3 regions of the Streptomyces sp. NPDC001514 genome follow, and region 1 is predicted to be linked to each of the others. Evidence: riboswitches for the same ligand, from Rfam matches in the RefSeq annotation. Region 1 holds a riboswitch; each other region holds the start of a gene.
The links. A riboswitch is a leader RNA that binds a small molecule or an ion and turns the genes downstream of it on or off. The one in region 1 is predicted to bind cyclic di-AMP.
Positions count from the first base shown of each region.

Region 2: another riboswitch for cyclic di-AMP. It lies ahead of ACWCXB_RS17530 (NlpC/P60 family protein); the one in region 1 lies ahead of ACWCXB_RS08265 (M23 family metallopeptidase).
Region 3: another riboswitch for cyclic di-AMP. It lies ahead of ACWCXB_RS22585 (M23 family metallopeptidase); the one in region 1 lies ahead of ACWCXB_RS08265 (M23 family metallopeptidase).

Region 1 covers NZ_JBSFHO010000005.1:112,691-116,896, forward strand. Annotated here, with positions in the region: gene ACWCXB_RS08255 (STM4011 family radical SAM protein) at 1-321, shown strand, start outside; gene ACWCXB_RS08260 (SGNH/GDSL hydrolase family protein) at 282-1,073, opposite strand; gene ACWCXB_RS08265 (M23 family metallopeptidase) at 1,252-2,271, opposite strand; cyclic di-AMP (ydaO/yuaA leader) riboswitch at 2,274-2,434, opposite strand; gene ACWCXB_RS08270 (alpha-galactosidase) at 2,767-4,206, opposite strand, start outside.
Region 2 covers NZ_JBSFHO010000015.1:6,462-10,667, reverse strand. Annotated here, with positions in the region: gene ACWCXB_RS17535 (hypothetical protein) at 1-881, shown strand, start outside; gene ACWCXB_RS17530 (NlpC/P60 family protein) at 1,061-2,233, opposite strand; cyclic di-AMP (ydaO/yuaA leader) riboswitch at 2,232-2,396, opposite strand; gene pcrA (DNA helicase PcrA) at 2,629-4,206, shown strand, end outside.
Region 3 covers NZ_JBSFHO010000021.1:122,573-126,778, reverse strand. Annotated here, with positions in the region: gene ACWCXB_RS22595 (HPr family phosphocarrier protein) at 1-260, shown strand, start outside; gene ACWCXB_RS22590 (GntR family transcriptional regulator) at 427-1,110, opposite strand; gene ACWCXB_RS22585 (M23 family metallopeptidase) at 1,296-2,069, opposite strand; cyclic di-AMP (ydaO/yuaA leader) riboswitch at 2,083-2,246, opposite strand; gene ACWCXB_RS22580 (M16 family metallopeptidase) at 2,455-3,822, opposite strand; gene ACWCXB_RS22575 (M16 family metallopeptidase) at 3,840-4,206, opposite strand, start outside.

The sequences.
Region 1 (4,206 bases):
TACAGCCGCCATCCGCACCGCTCGGCCGGGCTGCCGTGCCGCACGGGCGAGTCGGTGATCTCGGTGGACGGGGACGGGACGGTACGACGCTGCCACTTCGTCCGGGCCGAGCTCGGCAATCTCTACGACGGCTCGTACCGGACGGCGCTGCGGCCCCGGCCGTGTCCGGTCGCTGTCTGCGACTGCCACATCGGGTACGTCCATCTGGAGTCGCTGCCGCTGTACGACGTGTTCGCCGGCGGGGTCCTGGAGCGGATCCCCGCCGCCGCGAACGGGAGGGGTCAGAGCGGGAGCAGATCAGGACGCTTCGGCTCCACGTGATCGCCGGAGGACTCGCCCCGCAGCCGCCGGCCGATCCACGGTACGAGGTACTCGCGCGCCCAGTGGATGTCGTCGCGCCGGACCTCGAGCGTGCCGCGCGGCGGCAGTGGGGGCCACGGCTGGTCCGGGTCGGCCGGCACGTCGATGCCGAGGACCTGGGCGGCGCGGAGTGCGACGCGCGTGTGGCCCTCGGGCGACAGGTGCAGCCGGTCGTCGTCCCAGGCGCGCCTGTCCTGGACCGACTTGAGCGACCAGAGGTCGAGGACCGGGCAGTCGTAGCGGTCGGCGATGGCGCGGACGTGCGCGGTGTACGTGGCGATCTTGCCGCGCAGATGGCGGAGCACGGGCACGCCGCGGGTGTCGAAGCCGGTGGTCACCATGACGGTGCCGACGGCGTCGGTGAGGTCGGCGACGGCTCGTTCGAAGCGCTCGGCGACGTCGTCGGGGTCGGTGCCGGGGCGGATGATGTCGTTGCCGCCCGCGCAGAACGTCACGAGGTCGGGGGCGAGTTCCTTCGCGCGCGGGACCTGTTCCGCCACGATCTGATCGAGCAGGCGGCCGCGTACGGCGAGATTGGCGTAGCGGAACGTGTGCTCCGGTACGCGGTCGTCGAGCAGGACCGCGAGGCGATCCGCCCAGCCCACGAACTGACCCTCGGGTCCGGGGTCCCCGACGCCCTCGGTGAAGCTGTCACCGATCGCCGCGAACGACCCGAATGCGCCATTTGTTCTTGATCTCGAATCGTCTGCCACGTCGAGACATCATTCACGGCGGGAAGTGACCTACGCCACCGTAGGGAGGGGTTGACGGGGCGTGAGATAGACCACCTGGTCAGTTTCCCGCCCAGCGGGAATACGGCGACACAAAGTCGTCCGCCGCCCCCCTTGGTCAGGTCGGGGGGCGGCGGACGCTACTGACGTTACGTCAGGTTCAGAGGGCGACGCCGTGCTGGCGGAGGTACGCCAGGGGGTCGATGTCCGAGCCGTAGTTCGGAGTGGTGCGGATCTCGAAGTGCAGGTGCGGCCCGGTGGAGTTGCCGGTGGAGCCGGAGAGGCCGATCTGCTCCCCGCCGCGGACGCTCTGGCCGGACGAGACCGAGAGGGAGGAGAGGTGGGCGTACTGCGAGTACGTGCCGTCGCTGTGCTGGATGACGACCTGATTGCCGTACGCGCCGGCCCAGCCGGCCGAGACGACGGTGCCGGGGCCGACGGACTTGACGGAGGTGCCGGTGGCGGCGGCGAAGTCGAGTCCGGTGTGGTAGCCGCTGGCCCACATGGCTCCGGCGGTGCGGTAGGCGGTGGTGATGGTCGAGTTGACCGGGGCGAAGTAACCGGAGAAGTTGCTCTGCGGGGCGGGGGCCGCGGCAGCGGCACCCGCGGGAGCCTGGGCGGTGCCCGAACCGGACTCGGCGCGCGCCTGCACGCGCTCGGCCTTCACGGGAGCCTCGGCCTTCGCCTTGACCTTGGCAGGAGCCTCGGCCTTCGCGGGGGCCTTAGTCTTGACCTTGGCAGGAGCCTCGGCCCGCACCTTCGTCTTCGCCTTGGCCGGGGCCTCGGCAGGGGCCTTCCCCTGGACCTTGGCGCCGAGCGCGAGCTTGAGACCCGGGTGGATCAGCGACGGGTTCTCACCGACGGCCTCGCGGTTGTCCGCGTACAGCTTCTTCCAGCCGCCGACGACATCCTGCTCCGCGGCGATCTTCGACAGGTAGTCGCCCGCCACGACGGTGTAGGTCGTGGCGGCCTTACCCGTCTTCGGCGCCTCGGGGGCGGCGGCCTTCTGGGCGACGGCGGCGACATGCTCAGGGGTCACGGTGGGCGCGGACGTGTCCGCTGCGTGCGCACCTGCGGCACCGATGAGCGGGAGCGCGATGGCGGCACCACCCGTGCCCGCGGCGACGAATCCGCGCGTGATCGGGTTGGTCCTCGGACGGCGATGCTTGCCCTTGGGCATGGCGAATTCCTCTCCGGCGCCTACGAGGTGAGCTGTCGGGTTCGGACTGGAGATGCCCGGTCGCGCTTTCACGCGACTTGACCCCTAGCCGTCCGGAACTCCGGAGCGGCGATCTACCTGGGTCCCCCGCTCCTGCCACGCGTGGGGTGGGTGCTTATTCCGGTCGGCGGCAGGATTAGGCGGTCCGACCGGATTGCGGCGACCGTAAGCGAGCAAATCGACGGGAACAAGCCTCCCCAATGACCCGGCATTCACCCAGGCCATATCAACAGGGATTTCCCGGTCACCCTCCGTCGATTACGGACCTCTGATTTCCTTACGGGCAACGGAGATTGATGAGGGGACACGGCAACAGACCGTCACGAATATGATCCCGCTCACGCAACGAGGCCTATCTCCTTTGCAACTGGTGCGTGTTCCACTAAAGCGTCCAATACGGACAGAAGCCTCATTAGGTGCGTTTATCGGCTAGATCTGGCTCAGCAGACGGAAAGGTCAGATCCGGCTGGTCCGGCGCCTCAGCCGCAGCACCACCGCGTCGAGATCACCACGCAGCCCCGTGTCCATTCCGTGATGCAGCAGCACCGCACCCCGGTACACGGTCTCCGTGTCCAGGCACTCGTACGCCGCCGCCGGATCGAGCCCGCGCAGCCTGAGCGCCGGCGGCCGCTCCCCGTAGTGCTGTGCCTGCAGCCACGCCAGGACGACGACCTCGTCGCCGCGTACGTACTGCACGGCGCTCAGCCCGCCCCCGGGCGGCCGCAGCCGGTAGAGCTCGCCGTGCTGCACGACCGGCCTGATCCTCTTATAGAGATCCACCCAGCCGCGGGCCTCGGCCAGCTCGTCCTCGCTCCATCGCGTCAGGTCACCCCCGACGCCCAGCACCCCGGCCATCGCACTGACGAAGCGGAAGCGCAGGGAACTGACCCGGCCATTGAGCTGCACATTCGGGCTGTCCGTCACCCAGGCTGCCATCACCCGGGCCGGATGCACCTGCCCGAAGCCGTGCTGGATGGCCAGCCGGTCCAGCGGATCGGTGTTGTCGGAAGTCCACACCTGATCCGTACGGGAGAGGATCCCCAGATCGATCCGGCCGCCACCGCCGGAGCAGGACTCGAAGGCGACGGTCGGGTGCGCCGCCCGCAGCCGGTCCAGCAGGGCGTAGAGCGCGTGCACGTGCTCGATCCAGAGTTTCTGGGGGTACGGCTCGCCCGGCCAGCCGGAATCCGTGAAGCAGCGGTTGAAGTCCCACTTCACATAGTCGACGGGGGCCGAGGACAGCAGCCCGTCCAGCTGCTCCCAGAGGTACTCCAGGACATCCGCGCGGGCGAGGTTCAGCACCAGCTGGTTGCGGAACTCGGTCCGGGCCCGGCCCGGATGGTGCTGGACCCAGTCCGGGTGGGCGCGGTAGAGATCACTGTCCGGGTTGACCATCTCCGGCTCGACCCAGATCCCGAACTGCATGCCCAGCGCGTGCACTTCGTCGGCGAGCGGCTTCAGCCCCTGCGGGAAGCGGTCCGGATTCGGCGTCCAGTCGCCGAGCCCCGCCCGGTCGCTCGTGCGCTGCCGGAACCAGGCGTCGTCCACGACGAAGAGCTCGACCCCGATCCCGGCGGCCCGGCGCGCCAGGGCCCGCTGCTGGTCCTCCGAGATGTCGAAGCCGGTGGCCTCCCAGGAGTTGTAGAGGACCGGCCGGGAGGCCCGCGCGTCCGGAATCACGTGCGCCAGCTGCCAGGCGTGCCAGGCCCGGCTGGCCCCGCCGAAGCCCTTGTCGGTCCACAGCCCGGAGAAGACGGGTGTGGTGTACGCCTCACCGGGCGCGAGGAGCAGCAGCCCGGAGTCGTCGTATCCGGCGCCGCCGCTGATCTGCACCTGGCCGTCGGGCAGGTGCTGTACGGCGATCCGCCATGATCCCGACCAGCCGAGCGCGCAGCC
Region 2 (4,206 bases), on a different contig from region 1:
GACTGGAACGCGCTGTCGCGGTAACGGACATCGCAGCGGCGCTGCGCCGGATCGTGCACCAGGTCGACGCCGACCTCGGCCTGCGCCTGTTCCTGCGCGCCGCCAAGGCGTACTCCCTGCCGGTCGGGAAGGACCAGTACGACCGGCTGCTGACGATCGGTGACCGGCTGGCCTACCCCGCAGCCGCCGTCTACGAAGATCTGAATGTGCGGTGGCCGCCCATCGACCCGAGCCGGCGTGACTTCGCGCTCGGCCGCTTCGGTCTGCCGCTGCTCGCGGCCGTGTTCTTCGGGACAGGGTGGCAGTACGAGGGCACCGTGCGGGAGAACATCGAGAGCATCGCCCGTGGCGACCTTGGGTACGTCCCGGGCTCGTACGCGGCCGTGCTGCTGGAAGACGTGCAACGGCTGCTGGATTCCGCACTGTCCGACGACGCGGTCACGGCACTGTGGCGGGCAGCGTCGGGGCGGTGGAACAACACCGACGAGTTCGACGCCGTCGGCCGGACATGGCTCCGGCAGGTCGCCGAGGTGTGCAGAGAGCACCTGAAGAAAGTCGACCCCGTCTACACCTCCGTCGTCTCGCCCGCCAGGACGGAGTCGGCGAAGGCGGTGCTGGCGGAGGTCCGGCAGGTGGCCCCGAAGCTGACGGACAGGACTGCGAACACCGGCGCCGCGACGGTTCGGACCGCCGTGACGGCACTGGAGGAGGTGGTCACGTCCGTCGACCCCGACCTGGGCTTCCGCCTGCTCCTGCACATTCTCTGTACGTGCGAGATCACCGTCACCGAGGTCCAGCGCACCCGCTACAAGGCGATCGGTGAAGGGCTCGGCTACAGCAAGGACCACATCGACGAGCAGTTGCCCCCCGGCCCGTCGTGATCGGCTACGGCCGGTCCCGCAGCCCGCACCACCTGCCAAGGGTGCGGGTCGTGCCGGCGGCGCCGATCGCTGTTCTCCCGGAGAGTTGACTTCTCATCGCCCTGTCCAACCGGACGAGCGAAGGACAGAACGATGAGAAAAGGCCCACTCGAACGAGGCCCTACAGGCGTCCATGCGGTCTACGCGGGGCGGACGCTCCCGTAGATCGGCATGTAGTAGATCGACTCCTCGCGGACGTTCGTGCCCGGCTTGGGGGCGTGGATCATCATGCCGTCGCCGATGTAGATGCCGACGTGGCTGATGTCGTCGTAGAAGAAGACCAGGTCGCCGGGGAGGAGATCGCTCGTGGCGACGCGCTGGCCGACGTTGACCTGGTCCCAGGTGGTGCGGGGCAGGTCGACGCCGGCCGCCTTCCAGGCGGCCTGGGTGAGGCCGGAGCAGTCGTACGAGCTGGGGCCGGTCGCCCCCCATACGTAGGGCTTGCCGATCTGGGCGCGGGCGAAGGCGAGGACCTTCTCGGCCTTGGCGGCGTAGGTCCCGGCGGAGGTGTCGGTGCTCGTCCCGGTCCCTGTGCTGGTCCCCGTGTCCTGGTTCTGCGCCTCCTGCTGCGCGCGCTCTGCCGCCAGGCGCTCCGCCTCGGCCTTGGCCTCCGCCTCCGCCCTGGCCTTCGCCTCGGCCTGGCGGCGGGCCTCTTCCTCCCGCTGCCGCTCCAGCGCCTCGAGCCGCGCCTTCTCCTCGGCGGTCAGCTGCGACAGCAGCGTCCGTGCCTCGGCGAGCTTCTTCTGCACCTGCTCCTTGCTGGTGCGCAGCGACTGCTGGGAAGTGGTCAGCGTCTCCAGGCTCTCGGTCGCCTTGGCGCGCTGCTTCGCGGCCTCCGCCTGCTGTGCCTCGAAGTCGGCGACGGCACCGCGCTGCTCGTCGGAGAGCCGGTCCATCAGATGGGTCTGGTCGAAGTACGCCTGTGGGCTGTCGGCGAAGAGCAACGCGGCGGTCGGCGTGACCGCACCGGTCCGGTACTGCGCGGCCGCGTACGAACCGAGCGTGCGGCGGGCCTCGTTCAGCGACTCCGTGCGCTTGGCGACATCGTCGAGGATCGTGTCCACCTCGCGGCGCTGCTGCGCGGTCTCCTCTTTCGCCCGGTTGTACTGCTGGGTCGCGGTGCCCGCCTGCCGGTAGAGGTCGTCGACCTTCTTCTGGACCTCTTCGATGCTGGGTCTCGGGTCGGCCTGGGCACTCTGGGTGGAGAGGAGGGTGACGCCCGCGAGGGCGGCCGTCGTGAACCCGACGGCGGGGGACTTCGTACGCGGATACGTACGCTGGCGCGTCTTGCGATGCGACGCCAAGGCCGGCATCTCCTTCCGTGGACCGCCTACCGGGTTAGCTGTCGGGTTCGGACGGAACGGAAGGCTGTCCTACGGGCCGAGTTGAGCACGGTCCGATTCACCCCGGTTGTGCATGATGGGTCCCCGGTTCCGAACTCCCTTGCGGGAAGGTCGGATTCGGCGTGGGCGGCCCGATCGGCGTCGGTCGCCGTTGAGGGAACGGGCTGCCTGGGCGAGCACGCTAGCCAAACTGTGGTGCCGCTGTGAAGGTCGATGTTCGATATGCCCGATACATTTTCGTGACCTTGGCGTGTCGCCGTCGTGCCGCATTCGTACCGTAAGTGCCCGATTACGGAACGTGTTGGATCCGGTTGTGGTGAAGGCGGCGGCGGGCTGTCGGTGGGGCGGCCTAGACTCGTAGAGCGATGAGCAGCCTCTTTGACGACAGCTTCCTGGCGGACCTCCAGCGCACCTCGGCCTCGGAGGAGCCCCCGCCGCCCGAGCACGACGAGCACGCGCCCCACGAGGAGGTCCCGCACGACCTCTTCGAGGGGAAGTTCGACGTGCCCCCGGCCAGGGACGCGTACTACAGGGACGGTGCGCCGCGCCCCGCCGTGGACCCGGCCGCGCTGCTCGAGGGGCTGAACGAGCAGCAGCGTGCCGCCGTCGTGCACACGGGCTCACCCCTGCTCATCGTGGCCGGTGCCGGCTCCGGCAAGACGCGGGTGCTGACCCACCGGATCGCCCATCTGCTGGCGACCCGGCATGTGCACCCCGGCCAGATACTGGCGATCACGTTCACGAACAAGGCCGCGGGCGAGATGAAGGAGCGCGTCGAGCACCTCGTCGGCCCGCGCGCCAACGCGATGTGGGTCTCCACCTTCCACAGCGCCTGCGTCCGCATCCTGCGCCGGGAGAGCAAGAAGCTCGGCTTCACGTCGTCGTTCTCGATCTACGACGCGGCCGACTCGAAGCGGCTCATGGCGCTGGTCTGCCGTGACCTGGACCTCGACCCGAAGAAGTTCCCTCCGAAGTCCTTCAGCGCCAAGATCTCGAATCTGAAGAACGAGCTGATCGACGAGGAGACCTTCGCCGACCAGGCCGCCGACGGCTTCGAGAAGACGCTGGCCGAGGCCTACCGGATGTACCAGGCCCGGCTGCGCGAGGCCAACGCGCTGGACTTCGACGACATCATCATGACCACCGTCCACCTGCTCCAGGCGTTCCCGGACGTCGCCGAGCACTACCGTCGACGGTTCCGCCATGTCCTGGTCGACGAGTACCAGGACACCAATCACGCCCAGTACACGCTGGTGCGTGAGCTGGTCGGCACGGGGTACGAGGACCTGGACCCTGCCGAGCTGTGCGTCGTGGGCGACGCCGACCAGTCGATCTACGCCTTCCGCGGCGCCACGATCCGTAACATCCTCCAGTTCGAGGAGGACTACCCGGACGCGACGACGATCCTGCTGGAGCAGAACTACCGCTCGACGCAGACGATCCTCTCCGCCGCCAACGCCGTCATCGAGCGCAACGAGAGCCGCCGCCCCAAGAACCTGTGGACGAACGCGGGCGCGGGAGCCCAGATCACCGGCTATGTCGCGGACACCGAGCACGACGAGGCGCAGTTCGTCGCCGACGAGATCGACCGGCTGACGGACGCGGGCGAGGCCAAGGCCGGCGATGTCGCGGTCTTCTACCGGACGAACGCCCAGTCCCGTGTCTTCGAAGAGATCTTCATCCGCGTCGGCCTGCCCTACAAGGTCGTCGGCGGAGTGCGCTTCTACGAGCGCAAGGAGGTCCGCGATGTGCTCGCGTATCTGCGCGTCCTCGCCAACCCCGAGGACAACGTCCCGCTGCGCCGCATCCTCAATGTCCCGAAGCGCGGCATCGGTGAGCGCGCGGAGGCGATGATCGACGCGCTGGCGCTGCGGGAGAAGATCACCTTCCCGCAGGCGCTGCGGCGCGTGGACGAGGCGTACGGCATGGCGGCCCGGTCGGCC
Region 3 (4,206 bases), on a different contig from region 1:
TCGGCTGGGCCGAGGGCCTCCACGCCCGCCCCGCTTCCATCTTCGTCCGTGCCGCCACGGCCTCCGGCATCCCGGTGACGATCGCCAAGGCCGACGGCACCCCCGTCAACGCCGCCTCGATGCTCGCGGTGCTCGGCCTGGGTGCGGAGGGCGGACAGGAGATCGTGCTCGCTTCGGACGCGGACGGCGCCGACGCCGCCCTCGACCGTCTGGCGAAGCTGGTCGCCGAGGGTCTCGAGGAGCTCCCCGAGACCGTCTGACCCGGCCCGGTCCCGGTCCGGACCCCGGCTGCCCGCTCGCGGGAGTGAGCCTTATCCCGGCCGGCAAAGAACAAATGAATGGAAACGGCGGAGCCGCAGCAACCGGGAATTACCGGTCTGCGGCTCTGCTGTTTGAAATAGCCCCTCTTTGTATACGGCGCTTTTGTTAATTGCGGGCACTCGCCGTGTTTACGGAATGTTGCGAACTCCTCACTGCCCCGCGCGCCGTGATACGCAACCGGTGCGCCCCCGTCATCCGTTCGGCGTGCATCGCGGTGAGCGCCCGCGCCCGCTCCGCGTCGCCGCGCGACACCGCGTCCACGATCGCGCCGTGCTCGGCCCAGGACTCCACCGGCCGGGCGGGCTGCTCGACGGCGTACATCCAGGCGATCTTGTGCCGGAGCTGGGTCAGCAGCGCGATGAGGCCGGGGCTGCCGGAGGCCTGCGCGAGGGTCTCGTGGAACCAGCCGCCGAGCGAGCGCAGATCCTCGCCCTGACCCCGGCGCGCCCGCTCCTGGCCGAGTCTGACCAGGCCGCGCAGCACTTTGAGGTGGGCCTCGGTGCGCCGCTGCGCGGCGCGCGCGGCACCCAGTGGCTCCAGCAGCATCCGGATCTCCAGCAGGTCGGCGGCCTCCTGCTCGGTGGGCTCGGCGACGCACGCTCCGGCGTGTCTGCGGGTGACGACGAAGCCCTCCGACTCCAGGGTGCGCAGCGCTTCGCGCACCGGGACGCGTGAGACGCCGTAGCGGCGCGCCAGCTGCTCCTCGGTGAGCCGGCTGCCGCGCTCGAAGACACCGGAGACGATGTCGTCGCGGATGGCCGTGCATACCGAGCGCGCAGGAATGCGCATACCGAACCTCCGTCTTTAATCCGCGCGAAACCCAGTCGAGCGATGTCTGTTCGGTGACTCTATTGCAGTGGGCCGGAATTTCCGATGGCCTACGGGAATCCATGGATATCTTTTGGCCGGAATACACCGAAAGCCCCGGCCGGTCTCCATGACCGGGCCGGGGCCCTACCGCGGGGAGGCGGGTCTCAGACGCTGACGCCGTGGCCGCGCAGATACGCGACCGGGTCGATGTCCGAGCCGTAGTCGGGGCTCGTGCGGGCCTCGAAGTGGAGGTGCGGGCCCATCGAGTTGCCGGTGGACCCGGACAGGCCGATCTGCTGGCCCGGGGTGACGGTCTGGCCGACCGAGACGCCGATGGACGACAGATGGCCGTACTGGGTGTACGTGCCGTCCTTCATCTTGATCACGATGTTGTTGCCGTACGCGCCGCCCCAGCCGGCCTCCACGACCGTGCCCATGCCGACGGCGACGACCGAAGTGCCGGAAGGGGCGTGGAAGTCGACCCCGGTGTGGCTCCCGGAGGACCAGACCGAGCCGCCCGCCTGGTAGCCCGTGCTGATGTACGAGCCGGCGACCGGGAGCGTGTAGGACATCAGGCGCTTGCGCTCGGCCTCGCGGGCAGCGCGCTCCTGGGCCTCGCGGGCCGCCTTGACGCGGGCTTCGGCCTTGCGCTTCGCCTCGGCCTCGGCCTTCGCGCGGGCCGCGGCCAGGTCGGCCTCCCGCTGCTGGGCGTCGGCCTGGGCGTCGATCTGCTCGGCGAGGGTGTCGGCGGCGACGATGGCCTGGTTCAGGCCGGTGTCCTCGAGGGCGGGGCTTTCCGTGTCGGCGGCGAGCGCCGGGGAGGCGAGGGTTCCGATGACGCCGGTGGTGGCGAGGGCTGCGGCTCCGGCCAGACCCGCGCGCTTGCGCGTCAGACGGCTCGGACCACGATGCTTCCCGGTGGCACGGGTGAACGCCATGAAGTGGCTGATCCTTTCCTTCCTTCTCGCCTACCGGGTTAGCTGACGGGTTCGGAGCAGGAAGGTCTCCTACGGGCCCCTCCGCACGGGTGCGAAGGCGTCCGATTCACCCCAGGGGACGTGTGGGTCCCCGGCTCCCCAGGCTCGCGCCCGACGGGGACTCGGCGATGGCTGTCCGATGCCGCGGATGCGGCTGGTGCAACCGACGGACAGCGCAGAAGACGCTAAGCGGGACATCTTTCAATCACCAAACGGACACGGAGATTTGTTGTGCATGCCACAGGTCAGACACGCAGCCTCTCCAACAAAACGGACATACGGAAGGGCCCCGTTGGCACGATGCCAACGGGGCCCTCCGGGTGCGCCGGAGCCGACCGGCAGTCAATCAGCCCGTGACAACGGTCACTTCACCGATTCCCAGAGCCTTGACCGGCTCCTCGATCTCGGACGCGTCGCCGACGAGGACGGTGACGAGCCGGTCCACCGGGAAGGCGTTGACGACCGCGGCCGTGGCCTCGACGGTGCCGGTCCCGGCCAGGCGCGTGTACAGCTGGGCCTGGTAGTCGTCCGGAAGGTGCTGCTCGACCTGGTCGGCCAGCGTGCCCGCGACCGACGCCGCGGTCTCGAACTTCAGCGGGGCCACACCCACCAGGTTCTGTACGGCGACATCGCGCTCGGCGTCGGTGAGGCCCTCCGCGGCGAGGGTGCGCAGCACCTTCCAGAGGTCGTCCAGCGCCGGGCCGGTGTGCGGGGTGTCGACGGAGCCGCTGATGGCGAGCGTGGCCGCGCCCGTGCCGTCGGCGGAGGAGCGCAGGACCTGGGCGAAGGCCCGCACCCCGTACGTGTACCCCTTCTCCTCGCGCAGGACGCGGTCCAGGCGGGAGGTGAGGGTGCCGCCCAGGCAGTACGTGCCGAGGACCTGGGCCGGCCAGACCCGGTCGTGCCGGTCCGGGCCGATGCGGCCGATGAGGAGCTGCGTCTGGACCGCGCCGGGGCGGTCGACGATGACGACGCGGCCCGTGTCGTCGGCGGTGATCGGCGGCACGGGACGGCTCTCGGCCGCGCCGCCGGTCCAGTCGTCGAGGGTGTCGGCCAGCACGGCGTCCAGATCGACTCCGGTGAGGTCGCCGACGATCACGGCGGTAGCGGCTGCGGGCCGGACGTGGGCTTCGTAGAAGGCCCGTACGGCCGCGGAGTCGATGCGCTCGACGGTCTCCTCACTGCCCTGGCGGGGGCGGGACATCCGGGAGGAGGCCGGGAAGAGCTGCTTGGAGAGCTCCTTGGCGGCGCGGCGGGCCGGGTTGGCGGTCTCGTGCGGGATCTCGTCCAGTCGGTTCCGCACGAGCCGCTCGACCTCGCTGTCGGCGAAGAGCGGCGCGCGCAGGGCCTCGGCGAGCAGGCCGAGCGCCTTGGGGAGGCGGGAGACCGGCACCTCCAGGGAGACACGGACGCCGGGGTGGTCGGCGTGCGAGTCGAGGGTGGCGCCGCAGCGCTCCAGCTCCGCGGCGAACTCCTCCGCCGTGTGCTTGTCGGTGCCCTCGGAGAGCGCCCGCGCCATGATCGTGGCGACGCCGTCGAGGCCCTCGGGCTCGGCGTCCAGCGGGGCGGTGAGGAAGATCTCCACGGCCACGACCTGCTGGCCGGGACGGTGGCAGCGCAGGACGGTCAGTCCGTTGTCGAGCAGGCCGCGCTCGGGGGCGGGGAAGGCCCACGGCCTGGCCTCGCCTGCCTGCGGCTGCGGGTGGAAGTCCATGGTCACGGCAGCGTCGGTCACTGGTCCGCCCCCTCTGCGTCGTCGTTGTCCTCGGTGGCCTCGGCCGCTTGGACGGGTTCGTACACCAGCACCGCCCGGTTGTCCGGGCGCAGCCGGGCCTGGGCGACTGCCTTGACCTCCTCGGCGGTGACGTCGAGGACCCGCGAGACGGCGCTGAGCGCCAGCTGGGGGTCGCCGAACAGCACGGCGTACCGGCACAGTTCGTCGGCGCGGCCCGCGACCGTGCCGAGCCGGTCCAGCCACTCGCGCTCCAGCTGGGCCTGGGCGCGCTCCATCTCCTCGGGCGTGGGGCCCTCGGCTGCGAACCGCTCCAGCTCGTCGTCGACGGCGGCCTCGATGTCGGGCACCTCGACCCCGGCGGAC